DNA from 3 places in the Limimonas halophila genome. Region 1 is predicted to be linked to each of the others. Evidence: predicted binding sites of a transcription regulator. Region 1 holds the regulator's gene; each other region holds the start of a gene.
What was found. Region 1 encodes LexA, which represses DNA repair genes until DNA is damaged. Its sites were predicted from a motif close to ATGTTCTANTTTGGTTC; they were not measured.
Positions count from the first base shown of each region.

Region 2: the regulator LexA is predicted to act here: its motif matches at 3,750-3,766, upstream of BLQ43_RS10430 (SDH family Clp fold serine proteinase).
Region 3: the regulator LexA is predicted to act here: its motif matches at 1,589-1,605, upstream of BLQ43_RS13810 (S24 family peptidase).

Region 1 is NZ_FNCE01000002.1:85,205-98,286, reverse strand. Features, by position in the region: gene BLQ43_RS03450 (heavy metal translocating P-type ATPase) at 1-2,238, opposite strand, end outside; gene BLQ43_RS03445 (anthranilate synthase component II) at 2,372-2,971, shown strand; gene trpD (anthranilate phosphoribosyltransferase) at 2,968-3,996, shown strand; gene trpC (indole-3-glycerol phosphate synthase TrpC) at 3,998-4,819, shown strand; gene moaC (cyclic pyranopterin monophosphate synthase MoaC) at 4,816-5,295, shown strand; gene BLQ43_RS03425 (molybdopterin molybdotransferase MoeA) at 5,295-6,509, shown strand; gene lexA (transcriptional repressor LexA) at 6,641-7,345, shown strand; gene BLQ43_RS03415 (ComEC/Rec2 family competence protein) at 7,370-9,517, opposite strand; gene gltX (glutamate--tRNA ligase) at 9,675-11,096, shown strand; gene gltA (citrate synthase) at 11,193-12,512, shown strand; gene fabZ (3-hydroxyacyl-ACP dehydratase FabZ) at 12,626-13,082, opposite strand, start outside.
Region 2 is NZ_FNCE01000007.1:141,041-154,122, reverse strand. Features, by position in the region: gene BLQ43_RS10445 (BCCT family transporter) at 1-451, opposite strand, end outside; gene BLQ43_RS10440 (ABC transporter substrate-binding protein) at 476-1,603, opposite strand; gene BLQ43_RS10435 (bifunctional riboflavin kinase/FAD synthetase) at 2,464-3,411, shown strand; gene BLQ43_RS10430 (SDH family Clp fold serine proteinase) at 3,862-4,785, shown strand; partial or broken gene BLQ43_RS10425 (ATP-binding protein) at 4,789-5,490, opposite strand; gene BLQ43_RS10420 (hypothetical protein) at 5,648-6,697, opposite strand; gene BLQ43_RS10415 (DUF4062 domain-containing protein) at 6,896-7,996, opposite strand; gene BLQ43_RS14445 (hypothetical protein) at 8,244-8,726, shown strand; gene BLQ43_RS14440 (SMODS domain-containing nucleotidyltransferase) at 8,770-9,639, opposite strand; gene BLQ43_RS14435 (hypothetical protein) at 9,767-10,054, shown strand; gene BLQ43_RS10410 (TnsA endonuclease N-terminal domain-containing protein) at 10,291-10,956, shown strand; gene BLQ43_RS10405 (TnsB C-terminal domain-containing protein) at 10,953-12,905, shown strand; gene BLQ43_RS10400 (TniB family NTP-binding protein) at 12,902-13,082, shown strand, end outside.
Region 3 is NZ_FNCE01000019.1:15,845-20,955, forward strand. Features, by position in the region: gene BLQ43_RS13795 (hypothetical protein) at 1-660, opposite strand, end outside; gene BLQ43_RS13800 (hypothetical protein) at 771-1,187, opposite strand; gene BLQ43_RS13805 (hypothetical protein) at 1,187-1,555, opposite strand; gene BLQ43_RS13810 (S24 family peptidase) at 1,704-2,336, shown strand; gene BLQ43_RS13815 (endonuclease domain-containing protein) at 2,628-2,966, opposite strand; gene BLQ43_RS13820 (hypothetical protein) at 3,111-3,449, shown strand; gene BLQ43_RS13825 (calcium/sodium antiporter) at 3,416-4,375, opposite strand; gene BLQ43_RS13830 (hypothetical protein) at 4,533-4,925, shown strand.

The sequences.
Region 1 (13,082 bases):
CGCCGCCGCCAGCGCGGGCGCGTCGTTGATGCCGTCGCCGACCATGGCGACCACCTCGCCGTTGCGGCGCAGCCGCTTCACCTCATCCACCTTGCCGTCGGGCAGCACGCCCGCCAGCACCCGCTCGATCCCGAGTTCCCGCGCGACCGCCTCGGCGGTGCGCTGGGTGTCGCCGCTCAGCATCACCGGTGTCAGGCCCAGGTCCTTGATCGCCGCGACGGCTTCGGCCGCGCCGTCCTTGAGCGCGTCGCCCACGCCCAGAAGGCCGAGCAGCTTTCGGTCACCGCCCTCGCCGGCCTCGCCGACCCAGATCGTCGACCAGCCCCGATCGCCGTGCTGCTGCGCCGTGGCCTCGCCGGCTTCGGTGGGAACGCCGTACGCCGCCATCTGCGCGGCATTGCCGAGCACGAGCGTCCGGCCCTCGACGCGGGCGACGATGCCCTTCCCAGCGGTGGTGGTGACCGTTTCCGGCGCGCCCGGCGTGATCCCGGCATCGCGCGCGTACGCCACGACGGCGCTCGCGAGCGGGTGCGTGCTCTCCTGCTCCGCCGAGGCGGCCAGGCGCAGCAGGGTGTCGCGCTCAGCGTCCACCGGCTCGACGGCGCGGACGGACGGGCGGCCCTCGGTGAGCGTGCCCGTCTTGTCGAAGATCACCGTGGTCACGCCGCGCGCCGCTTCCAGCGAGGCCGCATCGCGGATCAGCACACCGTTCCGCGCGGCCACGCCCGTGCCGACCATCACCGCCGTCGGCGTCGCCAACCCGAGCGCGCAGGGGCACGCGATCACGAGCACCGCCACGGCGTTGAGCAACGCGACCTCGGCGCCGGCCCCGGCAATGGCCCAACCGGCTCCGGTCACGACGGCAACCGCGATGACGGCGGGGACGAAGACGCTCGCCACGCGGTCCACCAGCCGCTGCACCGGCGGCTTGGACGCTTGCGCGGCCCGGACCAGGTCGATGATGCGGTCCAGCGTGGTGCCCGCGCCCACGGCCGTGGCCTCGATGCGCAACAGGCCGTCGTTGTTGATGGAGCCGGCGACGACCGCATCGCCCGCCGCCTTTGCCACCGGCTTGCTCTCGCCCGTGACGAGGCTTTCGTCGGCGTGGCTCTCGCCGTCGCGCACGACACCGTCGACGGGCACGCGCTCGCCGGCGCGCACGAGGACGAGATCGCCGAGCGCCACATCGTCCACGCGGATGGTTTGGGTTTCGCCGTCGCGCACGACGCGCACGGTGTCCGGCCGCAGGGCCGCCAGCGCGGCGACGGCGGCACCGGCCCGCTGTGTGGCGCGGGTTTCCAGAATACGCCCCAGCAGGACGAGCGTGACCACGGCCGCGGCGGCCTCGTAGTACAGCCCGCCGCCGGCGCCCCAGGCGATCATGGCGTCGCCGAGCGTCACGGTGTGGAAGAGGCTCAAGCCGAAGGCGGCGGAGGTGCCGAGCGCCACCAGGGTGTCCATGTTCACCGAGCGGCGCTTCAGCTCCTTCCACGTCGTGCGGTAGAAGCGCCAGCCCGCGCCCACCTGCACCGGCAGCGCCAGCGCCAGCTGCAGCAGCGGCGGCAGGTGCCCCGGAATCCCGACGAGCGGGAACAGCATCTGTGCCATCAGCGGCAGCGTCAGCAGCGCCGCCCCCGCGAACAGCAGCCACTCCGTCCACGCGCCGCTGTCCTCGCGGGCGGCGGCCGACGCCGCGCTGCCGGTGCTCCCGGCGGGCTTGGCGTCGTAGCCGGCCTCGCGAACCGCGCTCGTCAGCTGCTCGGGCGTGACGGAGGGGGCGGCCTCGACCCGCGCCGACTTGCTCGCGAGGTTCACCGAAGCCCGCCGCACGCCCGGAACCTCGCTCAGCGCCGTCTCGATGCGGTTCACGCAGGAGGCGCACGACATGCCCTGGACCGTCAGCTCGTGCACGCCCTGGGCGACACGGGCCGCGTGCGCGCCGGATCGGGGCGCTTCTGCCGGCGCGTCGGCGGTCACCGCCGGGGCTTCCGCGCCCGCGTCGCCGACGCTATAGCCCGCCTCGCGCACGGCCGCCTCCAGGGCATCCCGCGCGGGACCGGCGCCGTCGGGCTCGATCCGCGCCACGCCCTCGGTGTGATCGACGCGCACCGAGGCGACGCCCGGCACCTCGGCGAGGTGGCGCTGGACGGTCTTGGCGCACCCGCCGCACGACATGCCCTGGACGGGCAGCGTCAGGGGCTGGCGCGGGGCGGGGGCTGCTTCGCTGGCTGCACTCATGGGCCACATCCTTCCATGCTGACCGGCAGGTGGGGATTCCAGCCACTGGAAGGTCAAGGCAGCGCGGTGTTTTTCGCCGCGTCCGGGAGTGCTATATCCCGAGCAGACACGCACGGCCCGGCGCGGTGATGGCATGTTCCTGCTGATCGACAACTACGACAGTTTCGTCTACAACCTTTATCACTACCTGGGTGATCTGGGTGCGGGCGTCGAGGTCCACCGCAACGACGCCATCACGGTGGACGGCATTCTCGCCAAGGCGCCCGAGGGCATCGTGCTCTCGCCCGGCCCGTGCGATCCCGACCGCGCCGGCATCTGCCTAGACCTCATCCGCGCTGCGGCGGGCCGTATTCCCATCCTGGGCGTGTGCCTGGGCCATCAGGCCATCGGGCAGGCCTTCGGCGGCCATGTTGGTCGCGCGGGCGTGCCCATGCACGGCAAGGTCAGCACCATCCGCCACACCGGCGAGGGCGTCTTCGCCGGCCTGCCCTCGCCGCTGGAGGCCACGCGCTATCACTCCCTGATCGTGGCGCGCGACGGCTTTCCGGACGAGACGCTGCAGATCACCGCGGAGACGGACGACGGCATCATCATGGGCCTGCAGCACCGCCGGCTGCCCATGCACGGCGTGCAATTCCACCCCGAGAGCATCGCCTCGCAGCACGGCCACGACATCCTGCGCAACTTCCTCACCATCGCGCGCGGAACCCCGGACACGGAGACGGCGGCGTGACCACCGACCCCGAAGCCCTGAAACCCATCCTCGCCCGTGTGGCCGAGGGCCACCCGCTCATCGAGGACGAGGCCGAGCAGGCCTTCACCACGATGATGACCGGCGCCGCCACGAACGCCCAGATGGGCGGTCTGCTCATGGGCATGCGCGTGCGCGGCGAGACGATCGCGGAGATCACGGGCGCGGCGCGGGCCATGCGCGCGCAGATGACCACGATCGACGCGCCCGAGGGCGCCATCGACACCTGCGGGACCGGCGGCGACGGCGCGGGCACCTACAACGTCTCCACGGCGGCGGCGGTCGTGGCCGCGGCGGCCGGCGTGCCGGTGGCCAAGCACGGCAACCGCGCGCAGTCGTCCTCGACCGGTGCAGCGGACGTGCTGGAGGCGCTGGGCGTCACGGTCGACGCCGGGCCGGCGCGCATGGAACAGGCCCTGCGCGAGATCGGGACCTGCTTCCTGCTGGCGCCCGCGCACCACGGCGCCATGCGCCACGTCGCGCCCGTGCGCAAGGAGCTGGGCACGCGCACCATCTTCAACCTGCTCGGGCCGCTGTCGAACCCCGCCAAGGTGCGGCGGCAGGTGCTCGGCGTGTTCTCGCGCGACTGGGTGGAGCCGCTGGCGCACGTGCTGCGCCGCCTGGGCCATCAGCGCGCCTGGGTGGTGCACGGCCTGGACGGCCTGGACGAGCTGTCGACCACCGGCCCGAGCCTCGTCGCCGAGCTCAAGGACGGCGAGGTCCACACCTTCGAGGTGACGCCGGAGGACGCGGGCCTGCGGCGCGAAAGCCTTGACCGGCTGCGCGGTGGCGACGCCGAAACGAATGCGCGCGCCATCCGCGCCATGCTCGCCGGCGAGGACGGCCCGTTGCGGGATATCGTGCTCATGGCCGCGGGCGCGGGGCTGGTGGTCGCCGACCGCGCGGCCGACCTGCGCGAGGGCGTCGCCATCGCGGCGGATGCCGTGGACAGCGGCCGCGCCGCCAAGCTGCTGGACGACTTCGCCGCCTTCACGGAACGGGGCTGAGATGTCCCACGTGCTGGAGCGCATCTGCGCCGACAAGCGCGAGACGGTCGCCGCCCGCAAGGCCGAGCGCCCGCTGGCGGCCGTCGAGGACGCGGCCCGGCAGGCGAGTGCGCCGCGCGGCTTCATGCGGGCCCTGGCCAACGCAGACACGGCGGGCGCATTCGCACTCATCTGCGAGATCAAGAAAGCCTCGCCGTCCAAGGGCCTGATCCGCGGGGATTTCGACCCGGCGACGCTGGCGCGCGCCTACGCCGAAGGCGGGGCGAGCTGCCTTTCGGTGCTGACGGACGCGCCCTACTTCCAGGGCGACGACGACCACCTGGTCGCCGCGCGCGCCGCCGTCGAGCTGCCGGTGCTGCGCAAGGACTTCATGCTCGATCCCTACCAGATCGCGGAGTCCCGCGCGCTCGGCGCCGACTGCGTGCTGCTCATCATGGCCGCGCTCAGCGACGCCCAGGCGCGCGAGCTGGCCCAGGCCGCGCGCGGCTGGGGCATGGACGTGCTTGCGGAGGTGCACGACGGCGAGGAGCTGGAGCGCGCGCTGGCACTGGACACCCAGCTCATCGGCATCAACAACCGCGATCTCAAGACCTTGCGGGTCGATACCGAGACGACGCGGGCGCTGGCCCCGCACGTGCCGGCGGACCGGCTGGTGGTGTGCGAGAGCGGCCTGCGCGCCCACACCGACCTTGTCGCCATGCGCGAGGAGGGGGCGCGCGCCTTCCTGATCGGCGAGCACCTGATGCAGCACGGCGACGTCGCGGCCGCGACCCGGACGATCATGGGCCGCGACCCCGCGGCCGAGCCCGGAGCGGCGGAATGAGCGGCGGCTTCAGCCACCTCGACGAGCAGGGCAGCGCCCGCATGGTGGACGTGGGCGCGAAGGCCACGACCCAGCGCACGGCCACCGCCAAGGGCCGCGTGCACATGGCCCGCGACACGGTGGAGGCGATCCGCGCAGGCGGCGTGGAAAAGGGCGACGTCATCTCGGTGGCACGCCTCGCCGGCATCATGGGCGCCAAGCGCACGGCCGAGCTGATCCCGCTGTGCCATCCCCTGCCCCTGTCCTCGGCGGACGTGGACCTGCACCTCGCCGAGGACGCGGACGCCGTGGAGATCACGGCCACCTGTCGCATCGCCGCCCAGACCGGTGTGGAGATGGAAGCGCTGACGGCCGTGTCCGTGGCCGCGCTGACCATCTACGACATGTGCAAGGCGGTGGATAAGGGCATGCGCATCGGCGACATCCGGCTGGTGCACAAAAGCGGCGGCAAATCGGGAACTTACGAGGCGGCGTGATGCTTTCGGTCGCGGACGCGCGGACGCGCATTCTGGCCGGGCTGCGCCCCTGCCCTTCGGAAACCGTGAGCGTGGCGGACGGGCTTGGCCGCGTGCTGGCCACCGACGTGCACGCGCGCGTTGACCAGCCGCCGCGCGCCGTCTCCGCGATGGACGGCTACGCCGTGCGCAGCGCCGACGTCGCCGAAACGCCGGCGGAGCTGCGCATCGTGGCGGAGGTGCCGGCGGGCTCGAACCGCGACACGCCGCTGGCCCCCGGCGAGGCGGTGCGCATCTTCACCGGCGCGCCGGTGCCGCCGGAAGCGGATGCCATCGTCATTCAGGAAAACGCCGCGCGCGAGGGCGATCGGGTCACGGTCCACACCGGCAGCCCCGCCGGGAAGTGGGTGCGCCCCGCCGGCCTCGACTTCGCCCGGGGCGAGCGCGGCCTTGCGGCGGGGCGGCGCCTGACAGCCCGCGACGTCAGCCTCGCGGCGGCGATGAACCATCCCTGGCTGTCGGTGCACCGCCGGCCGCGCGTGGCCATCCTGGCGACCGGCGACGAGGTGGTGCTGCCGGGCGAGCCGCTGGGCGCCAACCAGATCGTCAGCTCCAACAGCATGGGCCTCGCGGCCTTCGTGCGCGCCCGCGGCGGGGAGCCGGTGAACCTGGGCATCGCCCGCGACGACCCGGATGCGCTCGGCGCGCACCTGGACGCGGCGCAGGGCTGCGACCTGCTGGTGACGATCGGCGGCGCCTCCGTGGGCGAACACGACCACGTCCACAGCGTCCTCGCCGCCAAGGGCGCCGAGATGGCCTTCTGGAAGATCGCCATGCGCCCCGGCAAGCCGTTGATGTTCTCGTCCCTTGCGGGCCTGCCCGTCGTCGGCCTGCCCGGCAATCCCGTTTCCGTGCTGGTGTGCGCGCACATCTTCCTGCGGCCGGCCCTGGACGTGCTGGCCGGCCTGGGCGCGAGCGAGCCGCCGTCGGTGCAGGCCGCACTGGGCGCGCCGCTGGACGCGAACGGCGAGCGCACCGACCACCTGCGCGCTGAGCTTCACCGGGATGACACGGGCGCCCTCGTCGCCACGCCCTTCGCGAGACAGGACAGCTCGATGCTGTCGCGGCTGGCCGCGGCCGACGGCCTGATCGTCCGCGCGCCGCACGCGCCGGCCGCCGAGACCGGCGAGACGGTGACGGTCCTGCCCCTGGACGACGGCCCGGGCGCCGTATGAGCCACGCCCGCGTGCTTGACCCGGCGGGGGAACCAAACTAGAACAGTGCGCGTGGGTTTTTGATTTGTTCCAACCGCTGCTCGACCGGCACCGCGCCCGCGGGGATGGTCGCTTTACCTGGGTGGCCCGCCATGCTCACACGCAAGCAGCACGAACTGCTCGTCTTCATTCAGCGCCGCCTGAACGAGAACGGGGTGTCGCCCTCCTTCGATGAGATGAAGGAGGCGCTGGGGCTCAAGTCCAAGTCCGGCATCCACCGCCTGATCAGCGGGCTGGAGGAACGCGGCTTTATCCGCCGCCTGCCCCACCGCGCACGCGCACTGGAGATCCTACGCGGCCCCGACAGCGGCCCCACGGGCGCAACGACGGCCAATGCGTCCAACAGCAACGTCGTCGCGCCGGACTTCCGCCTCGCCCGCACGCGCGCCGCCGGCGGCGAGCAGCGCGGCAGCAACCTCGTCAACCTGCCGCTCTACGGCCGCATCGCCGCCGGAACGCCCATCGAAGCACTGCGCGACGAGTCGGCCTTCGTGGACGTGCCGCCCGCGCTGCTGTCGAAGGGCGAGCACTACTGCCTGGAGGTCGAGGGCGAGTCCATGGTGGACGCCGGCATCTTCGACGGCGACACCGTGGTGATCGAGCGCTGCGACGCCGCCGAGAACGGCAGCATCATCGTCGCCCTGGTGGACGGCGAGGAGGTCACGCTTAAGCGCCTGCGGCGCAAGGGCCACGCCATCGCGCTGGAGCCCGCCAACCCCGCCTTCGAAACCCGCATCTTCCCGCCCGACCGCGTGGCCATCCAGGGCCGGCTTGTGGCCCTGCTGCGCCAGTACTGACCCCCTTACCGTCGCAGACGGAGCTCATTCGCGGTTGGGCCAGCGCACCCAGGGCCGTCGCCCGCGCGCGCCGCGCACCGAGGTCACCTCGGCCGTGCCGTCGGTGAAGCGGACGACGTGCGCGCCCTCACGCCACAGGTCGAAGCGGTCGATCACGATGCGCGGGTGGCGGCACTGCTTGTCGGGAACCGGCTCGGTGCTGACCAGCACGGTGGCGCGCGCGCAATCCGTTCGCAGCGCGCGCTGATCGCGCACGAGGGCGACGACCGCGCCGCCCGGCCGGCGCTGGATGCAGCCGAGGGGATCGCAGCGCACGCGCGCCACCGGGTCCCGGTTCCCACCGCTCGGCAGCGCGCGGGCCTTGGTCAGCCCGGCGCTGTGTAGCCAGACCTCCGTGGTGTAGCTGTCCGCGTCGTGTTCGGACAGCCACAGACGGCCCGCGCTTCCCCGCACGGCCATCACGTACCCGTCCCGGCCGACCAACACGTCCGGCGGCGCGGTGTGCAGAAGGCTTGCCGCCCCCAGGACGATGGGCACCAGGCCCAGGCGGCGCCAGCGCGCCGTCCACAGGCAGAGCCACAGGCCGCCGGCGACGGTCAGCACGAAGCCCCACGTCGGCGGCGTCGGCAGGTGCACGACGGCGTGGGGCCAGCCCGCGATGCGCTCGGCCACCGCCAGAACGGCCTCGATGCCCCACGTCATGGGCGTCAGCGCCAGCCCCTCCGCCCCGAACGGCATCAGCGCGAACGCGCCGAGTGCCAGCGGCATGATCCAGAACGCCGCCAGCGGCACGGCCGCGAGGTTCGCCACCACGCCGTAGATCGCCAGGCGGTTGAAGTGGGCCACGGTGAAGGGCGCGGTCGCGAGGGTCGCGACGATCGTCGTGAGGACGACGCCGCCGAGGTAGGCGATCACCTTCGCCGGCACGGAGTCGCCGGCCATCCCTGCCGGCCGGCGGTCGCGCAGGGTTTCGTAGCAAGCGATCAGGGACACCGTGGCGGCGAAGGAAAGCTGAAAGCTCACGCCCACCAGACTCTCGGGATGAACGAGAAGCAGCCCGGACGCTGCCACGGCGGCCACACGCATGGTAATCGCGCGCCGGTTCAGGGCCACCGCGACCAGCACCAGCGCCGCCATGACGAAGGCGCGCACCGTCGGCACCGTGAAGCCGGTGAGCGCCAGATAGCCCGCCGCCGCGGTCGCGGCCGAGACGGCGGCGGTCGTCTTCAGCGGCACGCGCAGCGCGACCGGCGGAACAGCCGCGCCGGCGAGGCGGACCAGGAAGAACACAAGCCCTGCGACGAGGCCCACGTGCAGGCCCGATATCGCCAGCAGGTGCGCCAGGCCGGCATCGCGCAGGTCTTGGCGCACCGGCTCGGGGATGGCGCCGCGCTTGCCCGTCATCAGCGCCGCGGCGACGCCGCCGGCCGGTCCGGGGGCGGCTTCGCGCACGCGGCTGACGACGCGGTCGCGGAGGCGTTCGGCGGACGTGAGCCAGCCACCGCCCGCGCCCGGGTCCAGCACGTCGGGGCGGCCCAGCGCGTACCCCACGGCCCCGAGGCGGTCGAAATAGGCGCGCCGCGGGAAGTCGAACGCCGACGGCAGCGGCGGCGACGGCGGTGGATGCAGCACCGCCTTCATGCGCACGCGCTCGCCGGGGAGCACTGCATCGCCGCCGTGCCGCACGGTTACGCGCACGCGCGCCGGCGTCCTATCCGGCGCCAGCTCGTCGACCGCCGGGTTCGCGAGGGTCAGCCGAACGGCACTGTCGTGCGGTTCGCGCGCGATCACGCGGCCGGACACGGCCGTGGGGCCGGTTTCCTCGCTGAGAACCGGCGCGGCCACGGCGTGCGTGCGGAGTTGCGCCGCCGTGAACCCGCTCGCCGCCGCCACCATGAGCACGGCCGGCAGCACGGCGGTCGACGCGCTGCGCCCGGAAACCGCCACCCACGCGGCGAGCAGCAGGGCGCTGCCGCCGGCCCACCACGGCGGTTCCACCGGCAACGCGAAGTAGAGCGCCACGCCGGCCCCGAGCGCAACGGGGAGCCACAGCACCCAGCGCGGCCGGTCCGCCAGGACATCCGCGTGAGCGCGCGCAAGCAGCGCGCGCAGGCGGATCGCCGCCCGGCTGCGCAGCCGCACCCCGGTTTCCACGGCCGCGTCCTGCCACATGCATGGCGCGATGCCACGTCACGGCCTTCCCGTCTACGGCGTGACTGGGCTCGGCCGGCATTGCGACCGTGGCCGGGTTGGGTCGCATGTGCTAGACGGCCCACGCCATTGCCCCACACTCGATCCACACTACGCAGCGCAAAAGGCGGAGCCAGGCATGACGGTCGTGACGCGGTTCGCACCCTCCCCCACCGGGATGCTGCACATCGGCGGGGCCCGAACGGCTCTGTTCAACTGGCTGTTCGCGCGCCATCACGGCGGCAGCTTCCTGCTGCGCATCGAGGACACGGACCGGGAGCGCTCCACGCCCGAGGCCATCCAGGCGATTCTGGACGGCCTGCACTGGCTGGGGCTGACCTGGGACGAGCCGGAAATGTACCAGTCGGAGCGCGCCGAGCGGCACGCCCGGGTCGCCTATGAGCTGCTGGAAGCCGGCCACGCCTATCGCTGTTACGCCAGCAAGGCCGAACTGGAAGCGATGCGCGAAAAGGCGCGCGCCGAGGGTCGGCCCATCCGCTACGACGGCCGCTGGCGCGACCACGACCCCGCCGACGCCCCCGCCGACGTGACGCCGTGCATCCGCATCAAGATGCCGCAGGACGGGGAAACCGTCATCCACGACCGCGTGCAGGGCCGCGTCACCGTGCCCAACGCGCAGCTGGACGACATGGTCATCCTGCGCGCCGACGGCACGCCCACCTACAACCTCTCCGTGGTGGTGGACGATCACGACATGGGCGTCACCCACGTGGTGCGCGGCGACGACCACCTCACCAACGCCTTCCGCCAGACCCAGGTCTACCGCGCGCTGGGCTGGGCGGAGCCGGAGTTCGCCCACATCCCGCTGATCCACGGCCCGGACGGCGCCAAGATGTCCAAGCGTCACGGCGCGGTCAGCGTGTCCGCCTACCGCGAGCAAGGCTATCTGCCGGAGGCGCTGCGGAACTATCTGCTGCGCCTGGGCTGGGGCCACGGCGACCGCGAGATCGTGCCCACCGATGAAGCCATCCAGCTGTTCAGCCTGGAGGGTGTCGGCAAGTCCGCGGCGCGCTTCGACTTCGACAAGCTCAAGTCCTTCAACGCACACTACCTCCGCGAGGCCGACGACACCCGGCTGGCCCACCTCGTGGCACCGCACCTCGCCGAGCACATCGGCCGGGAGCTGACGCAGGTGGAGGTGGAAACGCTCCAGCGCGCCATGCCGGGCCTCAAGCAGCGCGCGAAGACGCTCCTTGACCTCGCCGAGAGCGCGGTATTCTACTTGAAGCGTCCGGAAAGTTTGACACAGAAGGCGGCCAAGCAGCTCGACGATGGAGCGCGCGACCGCCTGCACCGGCTCGCCGAGCGCATTCGGGACCTCACCGCCTGGGACGAGGAAACGCTTGAGTTCACGGTTCGCGAGTTCGCCGAACAGGAGGACTGCAAGCTCGGCAAGGTCGCGCAGCCGCTGCGGGCGGCGCTTACCGGCACCACGGTCTCGCCCGGGATCTTCGAGGTCATGGTGGTGCTCGGGCGCACGGAAACGCTGGCACGCATCGACGCGGCGGCCGCGCCCGATCCAGCCGATCCCGCGTCGTAAGGTCGTTCGAGCCCGCGTTGCGTGCACCGCAGCATAGCACTAGGCTGCCGGGGTCCGAGACCAACCTCCGAGCAATCAGGCTTAAGGAACACGCTTATGAGTGACGACAAGGAGGGCTCGCAGGAGCACACGGCCACGCTGGCGGACAACGTTACCGGCGACAGCGTCGAGATGCCGGTGCTGCACGGCACCATGGGTCCGCGCGCCATCGATGTGCGCCAGCTGTACAAGAACACCGGCGCCTTCACCTACGATCCGGGGTTCACCTCGACGGCCAGTTGCTCGTCCAACATCACCTACATCGACGGCGAGAACGGCCGCCTCTACCACCGCGGCTACTCCATCGAGGATCTCGCCGAGAACTGCGACTTCATGGAGGTCTGCTATCTGCTGCTGCACGGCGAACTGCCGACGCGCGGCGAAAAAGCGGACTTCGAAAGCTCCATCACATACCATACGATGCTGCACGAGCAGATGCTCTACTTCTTCCGCGGCTTCCGCCGCGATGCGCATCCCATGGCGGTGATGGTCGGCGCGGTCGGGGCGCTGTCGGCTTTCTACCATGACTCGACCGACATCACGGACCCGCACCAGCGCATGGTCGCCTCGCACCGGCTCATCTCGAAGATGAGCACGATCGCGGCCATGGCCTACAAGTTCTCCGTCGGCCAGCCCTTCATCTATCCCCGCAACGATCTCTCGTTCTCGGAAAACTTCCTCTACATGACCTTCGCGGTCCCGACGGAGGAATACAAGCTGAGCCCCGTGCTCGCGCGGGCGATGGACCGCATCTTCATCCTGCACGCCGATCACGAGCAGAACGCCTCCACCTCCACGGTGCGGCTCGCCGGTTCCTCCGGGGCCAACCCCTTCGCCTGCATCGCGGCGGGCATCGCCAGCCTCTGGGGCCCCGCCCACGGCGGCGCGAACCAGGCCGTGCTGGAAATGCTGGAGCAGATCGGCAGCAAGGACCGCGTGCCGGAGTTCCTGGAACGCGCGAAGGACAAGAACGATCCCTTCCGCCTCATGGGCTTCGGTCACCGCGTCTACAAGAACTACGACCCGCGAGCCGCGGTGCTGCGCCAATCCGCCCACGACGTCCTGGACGAACTGGGCAAGCGCGACGATCCGCTGCTCGATCTGGCGATGGAGATGGAGCGGATCGCGCTCGAGGACGAGTACTTCGTTGAGCGCAAGCTCTTCCCGAACGTCGACTTCTATTCGGGCATCATCCTGAAAGCCATGGGCTTCCCGATGTCGATGTTCACCGTGCTCTTCGCCGTGGCGCGCACGGTGGGCTGGGTCGCCCAGTGGAAGGAGATGGTCGAGGACCCGAACCAGCGCATCAGCCGGCCGCGTCAGATCTACACCGGCTACGGTCCGCGCGACTTCATCCCGGTCGATCAGCGCGAATAGCGCCGCCAAGCAAAGCGGGGGCGGTCTGGGCCGCCCCCGCTTCTCCTCACCGCGATCATACGTGGACCCTGGATTTTCCCCGGCCGTGCCGACCGGTTGTGGGCTGCGTGGTCTTACGCGTCGTCGCGGATCATCGCGGAGTAGGTCGCCTGGGCAACGGACACGCCGTCCACGCGCGCATCCGCCTTGAACTTCCAGACATTGCCGCGGTTGCGCAGCTTTTCGACGTGAACGTACACGGTGTCGCCCGGATACACGGGCCGACGGAAGCGCGTTTCGTCGATCGACATGAAGTAGACGAGCTTCCCCGCCGCCTCACCTTCCAGCGTCTCCACGACCAGGACCGCAGCCGTCTGGGCCATGGATTCCACCAGCAGAACGCCGGGCATCACGGGCTCGCGCGGAAAATGGCCCTGAAAGAACGGTTCGTTGATGGAGACGTTCTTGATCCCGATGGCCGAGACGTTCTTGTAGATCTCACGCACCCGGTCGACCATCAGGAAGGGGTAGCGATGCGGGATCATCTCCATGACCCGCATGATGTCCGCCGTCGACGCCTCGCTCACCGCA
Region 2 (13,082 bases), on a different contig from region 1:
TGCCCATGGCCTGCTCGGCGTTGGCCGCTTCGCTGCCACCGCTCCAGGGCTCCATTGGCGGACTGGAGAAGTGCCACAGCGGCTCGGCCACGGAGTAGAACAGCAGACCGATGCCCATGCCGGCGGAGAACAGCATGGAGAACCAGGCGAACATCCCGAACTCGGGCTTCTGGTCCTGACCGCCCAGACGGACCTTCCCGTAGCGGGAGAAGCCCATGTAGACGGCAAAGATCAGGACGACGTTCGCGGTGAGGATGTAGAACCACCCGAAGTAGTTCGAGATGAAGCCCTGGATGGCGCCGAAGACGTCCTGCGCGCCCTTGGCGGCCACGAGGCCCCAGATGATGAAGGCCAGGATACAGGCCGCCGCGATGAAGAAGGTCGGCGGGTTAACCTGGAACTGGGGGTGTTTCGTTCGGTAAACACCCCACTCCGACTGATTGTCGCTCATGTTTCTGCTCCCCTTGAGTCGCGCTTACCGCGGGGTGCCCACGCCGAAGGTGTCGCTGCCGCCCATCTCCTTGGCTTCCTGAACGAAGGCGCTGAAGCGCTCATCCAGGCGGTCCTGGTTGTCAGCCCACCACTCGTGATCGATGCGAAGCGCGTTTTGCAGGTTCTTCTCGGCCGTGGGCAGCTTCGGCCGCATGGAGTCCTTCACCAGACTCATGGCCGATTTGCGCGCCGGACCGTACGCGATCGCGTTGGCCTGTGCAGCCTGTCGATCGGGCTTGGACGCGAATTTCACGAAATCCATCGCCGCCTGCTTGTGCGGCGTGCCCTTCACGATCGTCCAGAGCTCGTAGTTGTAGGTCTGGCCGTCCCAGATGATCTCGAAGGGCTGATCGCGGTCGTCGATCGCGGCCTGCACGCGGGCGTTGTAGCCCGTCGTCATGCTGACCTGATTGCGTTCCAGCAGCAGCTGCGGATCTTCCGCGCCGTCCCACCAAGTGATCGACGGCGCGATCGAGCGCAGCTTGTCGAACGCGCGATCGAGCCCGTCCTCCGTGGAGAGGACTTCGTAGACCCGATCCGGCTCAACGCCGTCCGCCAGCAGCGCCAGCTCCAGGTTCCCGCGGGGGTTGTTCCGCATTCCGCGATCGCCCGGATACGTACGCGTGTCGAAGAAGTCCTCCACGCTATCCGGCGCATTGTCCGGGAAATCGCGCGTGTCGTAGGCGACCACGTTGGAGAAGACGTTCTGGCCGACCGCGCAGTCCGGCAGCATGCCCTCCAGGAAGTCCTCCTGCGGCGAGCTGCCGTCACGGCCCGCGGGAAGCTTGCCGTGGTCGATCTCCATCAGCAGGCCTTCCTCACAGCCGCGCACGGCGTTGGAGAGGCCCATGTCGACCACGTCCCACTTCACGTTGTTCGCCGTGACCTGATTGCGGATCTCCTCGAGCCCGCCGGTGTAGCGGTCGACCTGGATCGGCTGGTCCGTTCGGTTCCGATAGGGATTAACGTAGGCCTCCATCTGGCTTGCCGTGTAGACGCCGCCCCAGCTGACGATGTTCAGCACGTCCGGATGGGCGGCGGCGGACGTCCCGGCAAGCGCCATGGCGGCAGCGCAACAAACCCCCATCGTTCGCCGCTGCAATGCCCGCATTTGTTCTCCTCCCTGTGCAATCGCGGCCGGCGGCGGCCCGTTGCGGCCCCCGCCGAGCGGTTCGGGACACGCTCACCGCACACGCCCGGCCTGCATCCGATTGCCATCGCACAGCACCGGGCGACATGCGTGCCTGCCCCACAGGCTCGTGCATCCGGCCTCCCAGACTCGGTTTTCCCGCCCCTCCCCAGAAGCGGGAAACGATGCTGGCCGGGGGCGACCACTGGCGTGGACGTACATCACGCCGAGCGACGCAAAGCGCCGCGCCGCGCGCAAACGATATCCGCCAGGATTAACCCCCCGAGTGCCCCGAAGCGCGGAGACTGTATCGACAAAGGCGCGCGCTTTGCAAACAGCGAGGGCCAGTTAGAAACCACCGTCATGGCTGACACCGGCCTGTCACGCCGTCCCGCGCCGCGCCGGCCCGCCCACGAGACCACACGCCAGCGTTGGTTGAGGCGGCGCATGCGATCGCGCGACACGAGACGCATGCGCCGGGACCCGCGGCACACCGGGGCATGGCCCGGGCGCCCCGGCCCGAGCGCCGCCGCCCGCGCGGCATCGCGCATTCACGCAAACGTGAAAGGTGCATCCGCGGCCATCGCGTGGCGCGAGCGGACGCGCCCTCCCCACGCCGCCGACTGGTCTGCGCGCGAATCCAAGCGGTCCGCCTTCGCGCCGCCGCTGTGTTTGCCTCGGGCGGGGGATGCGCCAAGCTCTTTCCGGTGGGGGACGAGCGACCGGCCCCGACGCGGACGCCGGTTGACAGCCTCGCCCCGCCGCCGCACACGAGCGCGGGTTGGGCGCGGAGCCGCCGTGTCCGGCCCGCGCCGACCGGCCCCGAGCACGCGAGCCACCGCATGGCCCTGTTCCGCCACACCCAGGATCTCCCGGCCGAGGCGCGCGGCGGCGTCGTGGCGATCGGGAACTTCGACGGCGTGCACCGCGGCCACCGCGCCGTGCTGGCGGAAGCCCAGGCGCGCGCCCGCGAGCTGGGCACGCACGCGAGCGTCCTGACCTTCGAGCCGCACCCCTACCAGCTGTTCAAGCCGGACGCCCCGCCCTTCCGCCTGGCCACGCTGCGCACCAAGGTCCGCTTTCTGGAGGCGTGCGAGCTGGCGCACCTCTTCGTGCTGCCGTTCGACTGGGATCTCGCGGGCTACAGCCCCGAGGCCTTCGTCGCGGACATTCTCGTGCGCAACCTGAGCGCGCGCCACGTCGTCGTCGGCGAGGGCTTCCGCTTCGGCCGCAAGCGCGCCGGCGACGTCGAGCTGCTGCGCCGCGAGGGCGACGCGCACGGCTTCGGCGTGTCCGCCATGCCGCCCGTGAGCGACGCCGACGGCCGCGTCATCTCCTCCAGCCGCATCCGCGACGCCCTGCGCGCGGGCGAGGTGGCCGAGGCCACGGCGCTGCTCGGCCGCCCGTGGGAGATCGAGGGCCGCGTCCAGCACGGCGACAAGCGCGGGCGCACGATCGGCTTTCCCACCGCCAACATCGCGCTGGGCGAGATGCTGGAGCCCGCCCACGGCATCTACGCCGTGCGCGCCGGGATCGACGCCGGGCCGGAAACCGAATGGTGGGACGGCGCCGCCTACGTCGGCCGCCGCCCCACGGTCACCGAGGGCACGCCCGGCGTCTTGTTCGAAACGCACCTGCTGGACGTGAGCCCGGACCTCTACGGCCAGCACCTGCGCGTGCGGGTCCACGCCTTCGTCCGCGGCGACTGGGCGTTCGACGGCCTGGACGCGCTCAAACAGCAGATCGCGCGCGATTGCGAAAGCGCGCGGGCGGCGCTGCCGCCGCGTTGAGCGGTGTATGCTGTTCGGGAAACAACTTTCCAAGGCACCTATTTTCAGTTGACCCAAACACTTTTCGACTCATCCCGGCCGTGAAACGGCACCAGCCCGACTCAAAGGGACTTTAAGCCTCCTGCGCCATCACTGAAGAAGATTTAAATATATCATTATGTTTCCGTTACTATATTTATAGTAGTGTAACCCTCTTGACAAGCAGAAGCGAGATAATTATGCGTGAAATGGCAAAATAGCGATAACGCTGGGGGCGGTGATGCGAACTCAAGGCAACCAAACGAGCAGCACGGAAATTATGCGGAAATATCGTTATCTCGTGGAAAACAATTACATAAGAACAAGAAAAGAAGAAAAGAATTGGCAATATCCGTCAGTATATTATGAAGTTCCATCCAGGACCACGTATATATACGGTAATACAACAACAACGACCGAGTGAGTGAAGAAATGCCGAACTGGAAGGAAGTGCTCGACGAAATACGAGATTACAAAATACGCCATCAGAACGAAGCAGATGGCGCAATAAACACCGTGAGGAGAGAATATGTGCAGGAGCTTTCAGATTATACTGGGCGAAATATCATAGCATATTACTCAGGATTTTTGTCAATGCCAAGGATAAGCGGAACAGAAATACGTGACGAAGATAAAAATGGATTTATGATGGCCGTCCACAATTTGGACCGTGAAAGAGGCTTGGATCTAATATTACACACGCCAGGGGGCGACATTGCAGCCACCGAATCAATCGTTCATTACTTGAGGGCGATGTTCGGATTAAATATGCGGGTGATTGTTCCTCAAATTGCAATGTCCTCAGGAACAATGATAGCGTGCGCATGTGATCGCATTTATATGGGAAAACATTCTAATTTAGGACCAATAGACCCACAAATTAACGGTATTCCAGCTCAGGGTGTTTTGGAAGAATTTCGGCAGGCATACAACGAAATAACGGCTGATCCTCAGAAAGCTTATATATGGCAGCCAATATTAGACAAATATGCACCGACATTCCTGTCCCAGTGCGAAAATGCTGTAAATTGGGCCAAATCGTTCGCTTACGATGAACTGAGAAAAGGAATGTTTCGCAACACAAAAAATAAGGACGACAAAATTAATAAAATAATCGAAGAACTCACCGATTATAGGGGAAATATGGCGCACAATAAACACTTGCCCCCTGAGTCATGTGAAAAAATTGGACTTAAAATAAAAAGGATAGAAAATGACTCACGATTGCAAGATTTGGTACTTACAGTCCATCATTGCTATATGCATAGTATATCTAATACGGCAGCCATGAAAATGATAGAGAATCATAATGGTATCGGCGTGATGCGCCAACAAGTAGAGTCATCAGATAATTGATCCTTAACGGTGCCCCGGCGCCACGCGGCGGTAATTCAGCGCCTCCGCCAGGTGCACGCGGGAAACCGTTTCGGCCCCGGCAAGATCGGCGATCGTGCGCGCCACGCGCAGCACGCGGTGGTAGCCGCGCGCGGACAGGCGCAGGCGTTCGGCGGCATCCGCCAGCAGCTTGCGCCCGCTTTCGTCCGGCGCGGCCGAGTTTTCCAGCAGCGTGCCGTCGGCCTCGGCGTTGGTGCGCGGCGCGCCCTCGCCGTCCACGTCGGCGTAGCGGGCCGCCTGCACCTCGCGCGCGGCCTGAACGCGGGCGGCCACCTCGCGCGTGCCCTCGCGCGGCGGCGGCAGCGTCAATTCGGCGGCGGCGACGGCGGGGACCTCCACGGTGAGGTCGATGCGGTCGTACATCGGCCCGGAGATCTTGGCCTGATAGTCGGCGGCGCACTTGGGCGCGCGGGCGCAGGCCAGCTCTTCGTCGTCCAGGTAGCCGCACTTGCACGGGTTCATCGCCGCGACGAGCTGAAACCGCGCGGGATAGGTGACGTGGGCGTTCGCGCGTGCGATCGAGACCTCGCCGGTTTCCAGCGGCTGGCGCAGCGCCTCCAGCGCCTGGCGGTTGAATTCGGGCAGTTCGTCGAGGAAGAGCACACCCAGGTGCGCCAGCGACACCTCGCCCGGCCGCGCCTTCAAGCCGCCTGTGAATTTTCCCGGCTGATGCGACGGGACCGCGCCGTTCGGCGGTCGGCAGCGCCGTTTCGCACTCCGGTCCCTGCGACGATGAACATCGGTCGGCGCGATCGGCTTGCGCACGACACGGGTTCATGCGACCGGGTGCGCGCGCCCCAGCGCGGCTCCGAACAAATGCGCATCAATCCGAGGCACTCGGACGAAGCTGCGCCGCGAGATCGAGCACCTCCGGGTCGAGCGATCCCAGGTCCGGCGGCGGTCCCATGCTGCAGACCTGGCCGTCCGGGGTTTCCAGGTAAAGCTCCTCGCCGTCGGCGTCGAAGTGCCCGTGCAGATCCCGTTGGCCCGCGCCTCGCGCTTCGTTCGCCCACTCGGCGATCGCCCGGAGGTTCCGCGGCTCGAAGAACGCGCCGGCGCCGCTGTGAACCGCGGCCACGGTCTGGAGGTTCTCGACCGCGGTCTCGATATGCCGCTTGAGCTGCTTCAGCGACGCGAGGCTGCGTGCGTCCGTGTCCCCCTGGGCCGCGCGCACCTCCTTCAGGGCCTTTTCGCTCTCGGCCACGAGCGCCTGCGGATCCCGCGCGGCGAAGTAGCCCTGGCCGGCGATCCGATGGACCGACTTCTCGACCCACCGGTAGACGGGCTCGTCGCCGCCCGTGCCGCGCTCGGCGCGCCGCGCCTCCTCCGCGGCGTCGCGTTCCCGGACATGAACGGTCAGAACGCCGCCCGCCTGCGCGACGGCGTCGGAGAGTTTTTGTTGAAGGATCGGTATCTCCGCCCGGAATCGGCGATGGGAGGCGGTGAGCTTCTGCGCCGGATGCCGCCACGCCTTCAGGCGTTCCAGCAAACGGTCGATGATCGGGGCCATGCGGTCGAGTTCGAGCAGACGGTCCTGCCGCGACCTCGTCGCCTTGAACGCGGCTTCCAGATGGTCCCAACTCGTGCCGAAGACGGCCTGGCCGCAGTTGCGCCCCAGCATCACGGCGCTCCCGTCCGACAAGGAGGCGATGAACCCGCGCTGGTGGCGATGGCCCTCACACCGGGCGCACCATCCTTTGTTCTCCGGCCACCCCTGGTAAACGTACGTCGCGACGATTTCCACGAGATCCGCCCTTGGCGGAATGCGATGGACGAGGCCGGGATACCTATCCGGATCGCTGATGCGGAGCTGGCGATACCGAAGCTCCGCGTCCGAACGCGCGCTGGACGGCGCTTTCGCTGCAACCGTCATACGGATCCCGTTTCAAGCTGAATGTTCGCCTAGTGTTCTAGCTTTCCCATCGTTAGACAATCTTCCGACGGACGCAATACATGCGTGTTAGGCTTTGTCCGTCCGTCGCCGCAGCCGCGCGATCCGATGATGGTTTGACGGCTCCGCGTCTCAGCGCTCGCGGCGCACCTGTTCTTAGCCGCGCGCGGTTTTTTGCCTTTACCGGAAACCCTGCCGGAGTCTCACCACGAGATCTTCCACGATCCGTCCGGCATCGTGCCGTAGTGCGGCTCGCGGAACATGTGGTGGCGATAGCGAAACCGGCTTTCTGGCCGCGCCGGTAGGATGCCCCATCTGCACATGATTTGGATTGCGTTCGTGTTCGGCCCGCGTACGCCAGCCCAAATGCTCCGCACCAAGAATTCTGGTCGCGATGGTCACGTGCGAAAGCCGTTTAACACGATCGATATAATCCAACGCAACATCTCCAAAACAAAGAACACCGTTTATCAGCTCTCGAATGTCCTCTTCGACAATGACGGGAAGACCGCGGCTAGATCTCGGGATATCGGTGACGTAGAGACACGATCCAGTTTCAGTCAGGAAGATTGACCGATCCGTTTGTTTCATTATGAGCGTATCCCCTTTTATTTCTGTCTGTGTTCCATGCTTCGGGGTAAAAACAGCCGCATCACCGAACAAAGCCGCTCGCTGGAGATAGTCCTTTAATTCCTCGGCCTCGAGTTCCGCCGGGCGCAACACGGACTGATAAGGACCGCCGCTCAGCGCCACTGCCAGTTGAGCTTGTCCGGTGGAGACATTCGCGTTCGGCTCGGGGAGTAGATCGGTAGCACGTTGTAGCATCTCGTCCGGATCGACAGACCCGGTCGCGTGCGCCAACTCGAAACTATGGAGAGCATTCGTGACTGCGTCCCGAAGCTCATCGGGCGTGGTGAACGATCCCGTATAGTGTCCCATCTCCCAGTCGCGCACCTCCGACAGGAATTGTTCCTGCTGGAGGTCATGCTCCGCGCCGCTTTCCACCATAACAAGCACAGGGCGTCGTTCCCGTGCTTCCCGATATTCTTCGTGTGTTGGCGAAAGCCCCGATGGCTGCAGTGCGCCATAACGCGCGCCCATAATCAGAATCACGGCATCCGCTTCTCTGACCCCTGCGAGACAGGCCACTTGCGGGCTTTCAGGACGAGCCCCGAAATCTTCAGCGCGGATAACCTCATGTCCAAGGGCTCGGGCTGCCCGATCAGCAGCATCCCGATGCTCTTCCATCCCGGCCATGACAGAACTGATGAACACCTTCACGGAAGTCTCCTATGTCCAGTGCGTCGGCTGTCCAAGCGCATGATGCATACTATCGTTTGTCTAACTTATCCTATCTCGTTGCACCGAAAGTGGTCTAAATATGCACAACGAACAGTTTACTCATTTTAGCCCGTACACAACCCCGGCATCGAGGCTTGTGACGTAACTCCGCCGAATGATTTGCACACTTAATAATACGTGGTACTTTTCAAGTCTGTCAAAACATACAGCGCCGGAGATTTGGATTATGCGTGCTGATACTCCTGATAGGACTGTGATGCTCAGTTGCATTGATTATGGCCAAATCTTCTACGGCAAAAACTTGTCAGACGGTGAGACCGCGTTATGCACGAAGGTTGTTGACCATTATGATAACTCTGATTACGTGCTGTTCCTCACAGGATCGAAAATAAAGAATGTGCATACCTTCGCCATGAGGGTTACTGACGACTATCCCGTTATCCCAATTTGGCACGCCTTTTTTGCGCCCCCCGGTGAGCACACGGCATATACTTGGTGTTCTGGATATAATCCAAACTGCGGTCGCGGCTACCTCTTCAGCACCGGGCTACATCTCGACGCTCTCGTTGAAGAACGAAAATCTATTGTTTTGGTGGATATCACTAACAATACGATACGTGGCGCGAAACCCCCAGAAAATCAATATTATTCATTCGATAACTGGCATATTGTACGGGACAAAGATAGCAGGCGGATTGTTATATATTAAATATATATTTCGGCGCATCGAACAACCCAGCACGGAACCGTCATCAAGGACTTGGAAAACCTCCGGAGAACACCTCATTCCACAATATAAAGGCGCGACGCTTTTGTCCGTTGCATTCGGCTTGCCAAGCCTGACGCGCCTTTTTTGCAGTACTGCGCACGCGACTTCGTGCCGTGTTGAGTCTCGAGCGAGTTCTACAGGGCTGCACATTGCCCGATACGCCCATAGGATCTGAAATTCTGGTCAGATCCGTGCGTTCCATCGCGTTGAAAACGCCAACAACGTCGCGGCTATACAAGATTCCGTTCTGGGTGGCCGCCTGACGTGCCACGAACAATTCTATGTAGAAGGAGGAAATCGGGACCTGACGCGCGTACTTCCATGCCTTGATGAAGCGAATCAGCGGCTTGACCTTCTGACCTCGTTGGCGGTTGACTTCAATTACATAGGCGTTGTGGGCGTCGGGGCTGGTTGGCATCCAACCACCTGAGCAGTTCGGGATAGCGAACACATCAAACCTACCATTCCGCTGGCCGATATATTTGGCGGGAACCACTTCGGTGTCTTCTTCTTTGCGTTGACCGAAAGGCGCCACAACTGCTGGGCAAGAACGCTTTACCCCGGTCCTTGGAAAAGTCCGAGCAAGGGCATCCCGAAGCTGCTTCAGCGTACGATCGGAATCTTTTTGATAGGAGCCAGGCGGAAGACCAGCTACGTAATCGACGTCGCTGCAATTCGCCACACTCGTTCCGTTGCCGAATGATCCCGTCCGCCTGAACGCGTTCAGCCCGAAGTTCGCTTCCAAACAAGCTTGGATGGACCGTCGATGTTGTTGAGCTCCGCGTTGGGCGGTCTGGGATGGCTGTAGACGCTTGTGAAACTGTTTAAAGCCTTGTTCGACCGTCACTGTCATCTATGCGCTCCACGTCCGTCAGCTTCGATTATCATATAACTCGTGATGCGAATAATCCTCCTGTCCATCGTCGATTTGATCGCGGGCTTTGGCGTAATCGCCTTCCGTGGTCGGACTGCCGTTGCAGGTGCGTGAACTGATCACCGACGCGTCGGTGGTTCGCAGGTGTGCCTTGGTAAACGCTTCCGATCCACCCGATACCGGCCGCAACGATTCCGAGAGCGGTGCCAAACCACCGGGTTATGGCTGGGGCCGCACTCTGGAGTTCGCTGAAGAACGCCGAGGCCAACAACAAGCTGATCAGAATAGGACTCCATTTAAGGGCCGCAGCATGTTTATGCTTTCGGTCGGCAGCATTGAAGTGCTTGCGCTTGCCGTAGATCGCGTTCACTCGAAGGCGCCTGACCTGCTGTAGCAGGGCAGCCTCGCCGGGCGGGTATTCCGAGGCGGACATTCAAGACTCTGGCACGTAAGATGGAACCGTTTCTGTTTCGCTTCGTGGAAGCTTGCGGGATCTCCCTCGTCGGCGAAACCTAAGCCCGAGGCTATTCCGCAAGCAGTGCTCGTCAAACCCTTGACGAACCACACGCGCCGCTCGATGTATGGGCGGCAACACCGGTTCCCGCGACCGGCCATCAGATCGAACCCGCCATGGAAACCCGGCAACAGGCACAGGCGCGCCGCATACGCCCCAACCGGCGGAGTCTGACCGGCTCCATCCCGGTGAAGGGGCGCGCCGTGCCGTTCGAGTCGTCCCTGGAACGGGATCTGCTGGTCCTGCTGGACTTCGACGAGGACGTCGCCTCCGTCGCGGCCCAGCCGTACACGCTTTCGTTCGCCGGACCGGGCGGCGAACGGCGGCGCTACACGCCGGATTTCCGCGTTCGTCGGCACTCGGGCCCGCCGACGGTCTACGAGGTCAAGTACCGTCAGGAACTCCGGGAACGCTGGCCGGACCTGAAGCCCCGCTTCCGGGCGGCCGCCCGGGATGCGCGCCAGCGCGGCCTGCGCTTCGAGGTCGTGACGGAGGTCGAGATCCGCGGCCCGCGCCTGGAGAACGCCCGCTTCCTGCGTCCGTATCTCGACCGCCGGCCCGATGCGGGAACTGAATCGCGCCTTCTCGACGCCATGACGCAGCTCGGGACGGCGAAACCCGGTGACATCTTGAACACGGCGTTCCCCGAGCACGCCAGCCGGTCCATGGCCCTTCCGTCGCTCTGGCGGCTGGTCGCCCTCGGCCGGATCGCGGCCGACCTGGACGCGCCCCTCACCATGGCCACGCCTCTCCGGGCCGTCGGGGAGGACGGCCGTCCATGACGAGCCGGACCTTCATCCACCTCAAGAAGGGCGCGACCATCACGGCGGGCGGCCGGACCTACCGGGTCACGCATTACGTCAAGCCGGACGCCGTGCTCGCCCAGGACGTGGACACGGGCAACACCGAGGAAATCCACGTCGACGCCATTCGCCCCCAGGCGCCCGCCCCGGAAGAGGGCGACGACCCGCGCGCGGCGCCCACCCCCGACGTCACCGAATACAGCGAGCAAGCCTGGTCGGAGGCCGAGCGGCGTTTCGAGGCGATCAAGTCCCTCATCGGCACACAGCGGCGCCGGCGCGCCGATGTCGAGCAAGCGGCGGCCGCGGCGGGCGTGAACGCGGCCACGATCTATCGCTGGCTGAACGCCTATCTCGATGCCGAGTGCATCTCCGCGCTGATTCCGGACAAGCCCGGCCCGGCGAAGGGCGGCCGCAAGCTTACGCCCCAGGTGGAAGCGATCATCCAGTCCTGCATCCGGGACATCTATCTGCAGCGCCGGCGCGGCCGTCCCAAGGAGGTGGCGAACGAGGTCCGCCGGCGATGCCGCCGCGAAGGCCTCGAGCCGCCGCACGCCAACACGGTCCGCAAACGGATCAAGGCGCTCGATCCCGCTTCGTCGATGCGCAAGCGCGGACAGAAGGATCGCGCGCGCGATCAATACGAACCCCTCAAGGGCCAGTTCCCGGGCGCGGACTACCCCATGGCCGTGGTCCAGATCGACCACACGCCCGCCGACATCGTGGTGGTCGAGGAGGAGAGCCGCGAACCCCTGGGGCGCCCCTGGATCACGCTCGCGATCGACGTCTACAGCCGCATGGTCGCGGCGTGCCACGTGTCGATCGAGGCGCCCAACGCGGCCGTCGCCGGGATCTGCGCCGCACGCGCCATGCTCCCGAAGACCGACTACCTGAAGGCGCTGGGTGTTCCGGGCGAGTGGCCGGTCTGGGGCCGCATCGGAACCCTGCACACCGACAACGCCAAGGAATTCCGCAGCCGGGCGTTCACGCGGGCCTGCGCCCAGCACGGCATCGACCTCCAGATGCGGCCGGTCGGGAAGCCGAACTACGGCGGCCACATCGAGCGCCTCATCGGCACCGCCAACACCCAGGAAGTCCAGACGCTGCCCGGCACGACCTTTTCGTCGCCGGCCGATCGGGAGGGCTACGATTCCGAAGGTCAGGCGGCGCTGACGCTCGCCGAGTTCGAGCGCCACCTCGTCGATTTCATCGTCAACATCTACCACAAGCGCGTTCACAGCTCGCTCGACATGCCGCCCGAGCGCAAGTGGGAACTCGGCATCGTCGGCGACGAAACGCGGCCGGGAACGGGGCCGCCGGAGGTTCCCGCGGACCCGGCGCGGCTGTGGGTGGACTTCCTGCCGTACGAGGAGCGCACGGTTCAGCGCTACGGCATCGTGCTGGACAACATCCACTACTACCACGAGGTGCTGAACCGCTGGATCAACGCCAAGGATCCCGAGGATCCGAAGCGCAAGCGGCGCTTCATCGTGCGGCGGAACCCGATGGATATCAGCGGGGTCTATTTCTACGACCCCGAGGTCCAGCGCTACTACCTCATCCCCTACGGCAACACCGGACGGCCGCCCATCAGCGTCTGGGAGCTGCGCGAGGCGCAACGCCGCGCCAAGCAGGAAGGCCGCCAGCAGGTCGACGAGGACGCGATTTTCCGCGCCGTCGAGCGCATGCGGGCGAACGTCGAGGCGGCGCAGGCCAAAACCAAGGCCGAAAAGCGCCGGCGGCACCGCATGCGGCGAACGAAACAGGGCACCGGCCAGCCGCCCGCCACCAGCCAGCCTTCCGGGGCCGGCAACGGGACCGCGGATCGACAGGACCGCGCCGAGCCCGCCGGCACGGCCGCCGGCGGCGAGGATATCTTCGAAAAGGACATTCAGCCGTTCGACGAGCAGGATCTGGGGGATCTCGAATGAGCGACGGCCAGCATCTCGCCGAAAAAGTGCGCCCTGTTCTCGATTACCCCACCGAGGAGCGCGTCCGGCACGCGTGGCAGGACCGGTGGATCGGCTACGACCGCGCCAAGGAAGCTCTCCAGCAGTTGAGCGACCTGGTCCAGTACCCGCGCTCGCACCGGATGCCGAGCCTGGCGC
Region 3 (5,111 bases), on a different contig from region 1:
CGGGCCGTCGAAGCGCTCGGCGAGGATTCCGGTGGTGCCGGTGACGACGGTTTCGCGGATGCCGGTGTTGCGCCGGCCCGGCGGCAGGCTGGTGCCCAGGCGGTCGTTCCGCTCGCTGCGGGACTGGCCGGACCCCTCGCCGCGCGATTGCTGGCCGTCGCCGCCGCTGGAGCGGCCGGTTCCATCCGACGTGCCGCCGCCGGCGCCGGACCCGGCGCGGGAGCGGTCGTTCCGGCCGCCCCCCGAGCGGGAACCGCCGGAACCGCCGGTGCTGGTGTTGCCGCTCCCCCGGGAGCCGCCGCCGGCGTCGGCGGTACCGCCGTTGCCGCCGAGGCCCAGCGAGGGGCGGCCGGTGTCGCGTCGGCGCGCGGCGCTGCGGTCGATGTCGCCGTCGCGGGCGGCCGCCGTGCCGGGCACGGGGGTGCCGGACCCGCCGTCGTTGCCGCCGTTCGCGTTGTTGTCATCGTTGGAACGGTCCTCGGGCGGCGGCGGATCGGCGGCCGGCGGCGGGCTGCTGCCGCCACCGTTGCCGTTGGTGCCGTTGGTGCTGGTGCCGCCGTCGTCCGGCTGGCCGTTGGAGGGCTGCGACTGCCGCCCGCCGGAGGTGACGACCACCGGCTCCCGGGGCGGCGGCGCGGGGCTCGGTGTCAGGAATCCCATGCGCGCCGTCCTTTTTGCGTGAATCGAAAACGGCCACCGCCGGGTGGCGGTGGCCGCTGGATAGGCTTGTGGCGATTTCCCGGCCTGTATATTCACGTTCTGTTCTCGTGTCAAGGACAACGTTCCGCATATCCGCCTGGCGTCCGAAGATGGCGGTAGAGCTGCCACGGGGTCCACACCCGCCGCGCGCGGATGCCGAGCAGGCGTTTCAGCGCCTCGACGCACGTAAACGGCCCCCAGGGCGCGGGCCGGCGGCGCACCCGGCGCCGGGGCACGGCCACCACGGTGTGGCCGCGCGCGCGGAACCACGCGGCGAGGTCCTCAGCGGTGGCGGGCGGCAGGGCGCGGATGTCCGTGGCGTGGGAGAGCGGGTCGTAGAGAATCCAGCCGTGGCCGTCGTGCACGGCGGCGAAGCAGTGGCGGAAGCCCGGCTTGAGCACGCGCAGCCACCCCAGCTCGGCGCGCCCGGCGAAGATCACGAGGGCGGGCGGCGTCGCCGCGGCGGGACCCCCGGCCGCGGCGGCCATCACGCCACGATGCCCTTGGCGCGCAGGGCCGGGGCCAGGATGTCCAGCGCCTCCCGCCACAGCGTCGCGGCGCGGCGCTGGCGCGGCACGTCCGCGTCGGGGCGCGCCAGTTCCTGGCCGTAGCGGGCCAGCACCCGCAGGTGTTCGTGCGAGAGCGTGCGGCGGCGGTACAGCCGGTCCACCACCGCCATCACGTCCAGCGGCTCGCAGGGCCGGGGCGTGTCGCTCATGCCGCCGGCCAGGCGCGCGCCCTCCTGCTGGGCCGTGCGCGCCCGGACGAACCAGAACCAGGCTTCCTCGGCGTCGGTGAACGGCTCGCCGGCGAGCGCGTCCGCCGCCGGCTGCTCCATGGGCGCAGCCTGCGTCATGCGGGGCCTCCTCAAACACAGCTTTTCGGGAAGATGTTCGTGGTATGTTCTGCACGCCCAAAGGTAGCGGATTGTGGTCCGCGGTCAAGCGCAGAATTAGGTATACATTCCTGATGCTTTGGCCGGCCGTGTATCCGATTCTTTTCCCATGATCCGCCACCGCGACATCTGGCGCGCGCTCGACACGCTCGCCGAGCGCAGCGGCCTCTCCACCAGCGGGCTGGCCCGCAAGGCCGGGTTGGACGCCACGGCGTTCAACCGCTCCAAGCGCCTCACGGGCGACGGCACGCCGCGCTGGCCGAGCACCGAGTCGCTGGCCAAGGTGCTCAACGCCACGGGCGTCTCGATGGCGGAGTTCGTCGCGCTCATGGGGGAGGGGAACGCCCAGGCCCTGGGCCAGCGCATCCCCGTGATCGGCTACGCGCAGGCCGGCGAATCGGGGTATTTCGACGACGCCGGGATGCCGGTGGGCACCGGCTGGGACGAGGTGCTCTTCCCCGCGATCGGCGACCCCAACGCCTACGCGCTGGAGATCACGGGCGATTCCATGGCCCCCGCCTACCGCGACGGCACGGTGATCGTGGTCGCGCCCAACCAGGACATCCGCCGCCACGACCGCGTCGTCGCCAAGACGGTCGAGGGCGAGGTCATGGCGAAGGAGCTGAACCGCCGCAGCGCCCGCCGCGTCGAACTGGTCTCCATCAACCGCGATCACGACGACCGCGTGCTCGCCCCCGAGGAGTTGGCCTGGATGGCCCGCATCGTCTGGGCATCGCAGTGAGGGGCCCTGCCAACGCCAGCATTGCCCCTCCCTGTCCCTCCCCCTCAGGGGAGGGGACCCGGACGCGCCAGAACGACAGCCTTTTCACCTGATCGGACGACCGAGCTGCGCTGGGTGACGGCCGGCGTTTCGATGATGTCGAGGCACGATTGGGTGAGCCGTCCCCGACCCGTTCGTTTCCATGCCGCGGTTCGCTGTTTTCCCACGCGGCGTTGCGGGTTGGTTCCCTCCCCGCCGGGGAGGGACAGGGAGGGGCCGTGCCCGCAGCTTGCGAAATGTCCGGCTCAAGGCTCAGCTCGTGATCATGTGTCGCCGGATTGTCGCGACAACAGCCGCCGGGTCTTCGAGCACCTCGTTGTTCCAGAAGCGCAGCACGGTGAAGCCGCAGGCTTCGAGATACCGAGTGCGATGCGCATCGGCTTCGCGCTTCGCGGCGTGCTGCCCGCCGTCCACCTCAATGACGAGCCGATATGCATGGCACACGAAATCGACAACGTACGGGCCGATGGGCTGTTCACGCCTGAACTTGACGCCATCCACTTGGCGGCGACGCACGTGGCGCCAAAGCATCCGCCCGGCATCCGTGGTTCGACGGCGCTGTTTTCGAGCGCGACCCGTTTGGACGGCCATCGGCTTGCCACTGCCCTGCGTGTTCGGTCATCGGGACGCTCGCGCGCTGCCACCACACGCTGCAAACCCACGCATGTCTAGGCGCCCTGTCCTTTAGGAATTTTATCCTTGATTCTCGCGGTTCGACGATGTTGCCCTCGCGCCATGATGACGCGCGACGACCGCCACGCTCGCGATGGCCTGGAAAACCCCCGCCACGAACTGGAAAACCACGTCGACGGCGTGCTGCCCGAGGACGCGCGCGTGGCGCTGCGCCTGGGCGGGGCCGCCGGGCTGAACGCGGCGCTGGATGCCGGCCGCGCGCGCTGGCTCGACCGCCTCGCCCGCGATGCCGTGGCCGCCGTCGCCGCCGCGCGCGCCGCCCTCGCCAACGGGCAGGGCGCGGACCAGAAAGCCGCGCTCGACCGCGCCCGCGCGCGCCTCTGCGGCGTGCGCGCCGCGGCCCTGGGTTATCCCCGCACCCCGATCAGCACGCCCAGATAGCCGCCGTAGGCCAGCAAGAGCAGCGCGCCCTCCCACCGCGCCACGCCGGCCCGGCTCGCCGCCAGCGCCAGGAAGAGCGCGCTCACGCCCAGCATCAGCCAGACGTCCAGCCGCGCCACGCTCGCCGGCACGGCGATGGGCGCGATGGCGCCGGTCACGCCCAGAATCCCCAGCAGGTTGAAGGTGTTGCTGCCCAGGATGTTGCCCACGGCCACGTCGGTGTGGCCGCGCGCGGCCGCGATCGTGGACACCGCCAGCTCGGGCAGCGAGGTGCCCAGCGCCACCAGCGTCAGCCCGATCGCCGCCTCCGACAGCCCCGCGCCGCGCGCCACCGCGACCGCGCCCGTCACCAGCAGGTCCGCGCCCGCCACCACGCCCGCCAGCCCCAAGGCCGCCAGTGCCACGCCGGCCAGCAGCCGGTGCGGAATCGCCCGCGCGGCCGGCAGGTCCGCCGCCGCGTCGTGCGCCGCCGTCGGCCCTGCGCGGCGCTCGTGGCGGTAGGCCGCGATCAGGTAGGCCACCAGCGCCAGCACCAGCAGCGCGCCCATCCAGCGCGTTACCACGCCGGTCGCCAGCACCCCCGCGCACGCCAGCGAGGCGGCCAGCATCACCCCGCCGTCCCGCCACAGCGCCGTGCGCGCCACCGCGATCGGCGTCACCACCGCCGCCAGCCCGCCGATCAGCAGCAGGTTCGCGATGTTGGAGCCCACGACGTTGCCCACCGCGATGCCGGGTGCGCCCACGCGCGCCGCCTGCACGCTCGTCACCAGTTCCGGCAGCGAGGTTCCGAAGCCCACCAGCGTCAGCCCGATCAGCAATGGCGAAAGCCCGAGCTGCCGCGCCACCCCCGTCGATCCGTGCACGAACGCCTGCCCGCCCGCGAGCAGCACGGCCAACCCGGCCGTGACCGCCAACCACGTCGGCATCGCTCTCGCCTCCATCACCCGCACGGCGCGCGAGCATGCCAGCGCCCGGCCCGGCGCGCGAGAACCGGCGTTTGACCCAGACAGGTTAACTTCACGCTAACTCGGCGGGGCTAGCGTCCCGCCCGACCTGGCGGGGCGATGCAAGAAGGGGGCACGCATGGCGTCCCTGGACATGGACGGGCCGTACGCCTTCACGCGCGACGAGATCCACCGCGTGATGAAGCAGAGCGGCCCCGGCACCTTCGCGCTCGGCGAGCAGACCAAGGACGGCAAGTTCAAGGTCCGCTACGTCGGCCGCGACGACCGCGACGTCAAATCCGCGCTGCTCGACGCGCTGCGCAACGAAAAAAAGCCCGGGCTGCTCGACAAGCTCACGGGCCAGGGCGGCGGCAACGAGGTCTTCAAGGTCTCCCTCGCCGCCTCCGCCGACGCCGCCTTCGAAAAACAGTGCCGCAGCTACCACAAGTTCAATTCGCGCTCGCAGCTCGAAAACAAGGACCACCCCGAACCGCCCGCCGGCCAGTCCATGAAATGCCCCATCTGCCAATGAAACACAGCGTGTTAGCGCGCCTTTGGCGCGCGAGCTGAAGCTGTCCATCGCTTCTGTCACTCGACACCAGCGTAACGCTGCGATGAATGGGTCCTTCAAGCCAACGCACCCGTCGGGCTTCGGATTGGCGTAAACACGGGCGTGTTAGCGCGGCGCTGGCACGCGAGCTGAAGCTGGCAATCGCTT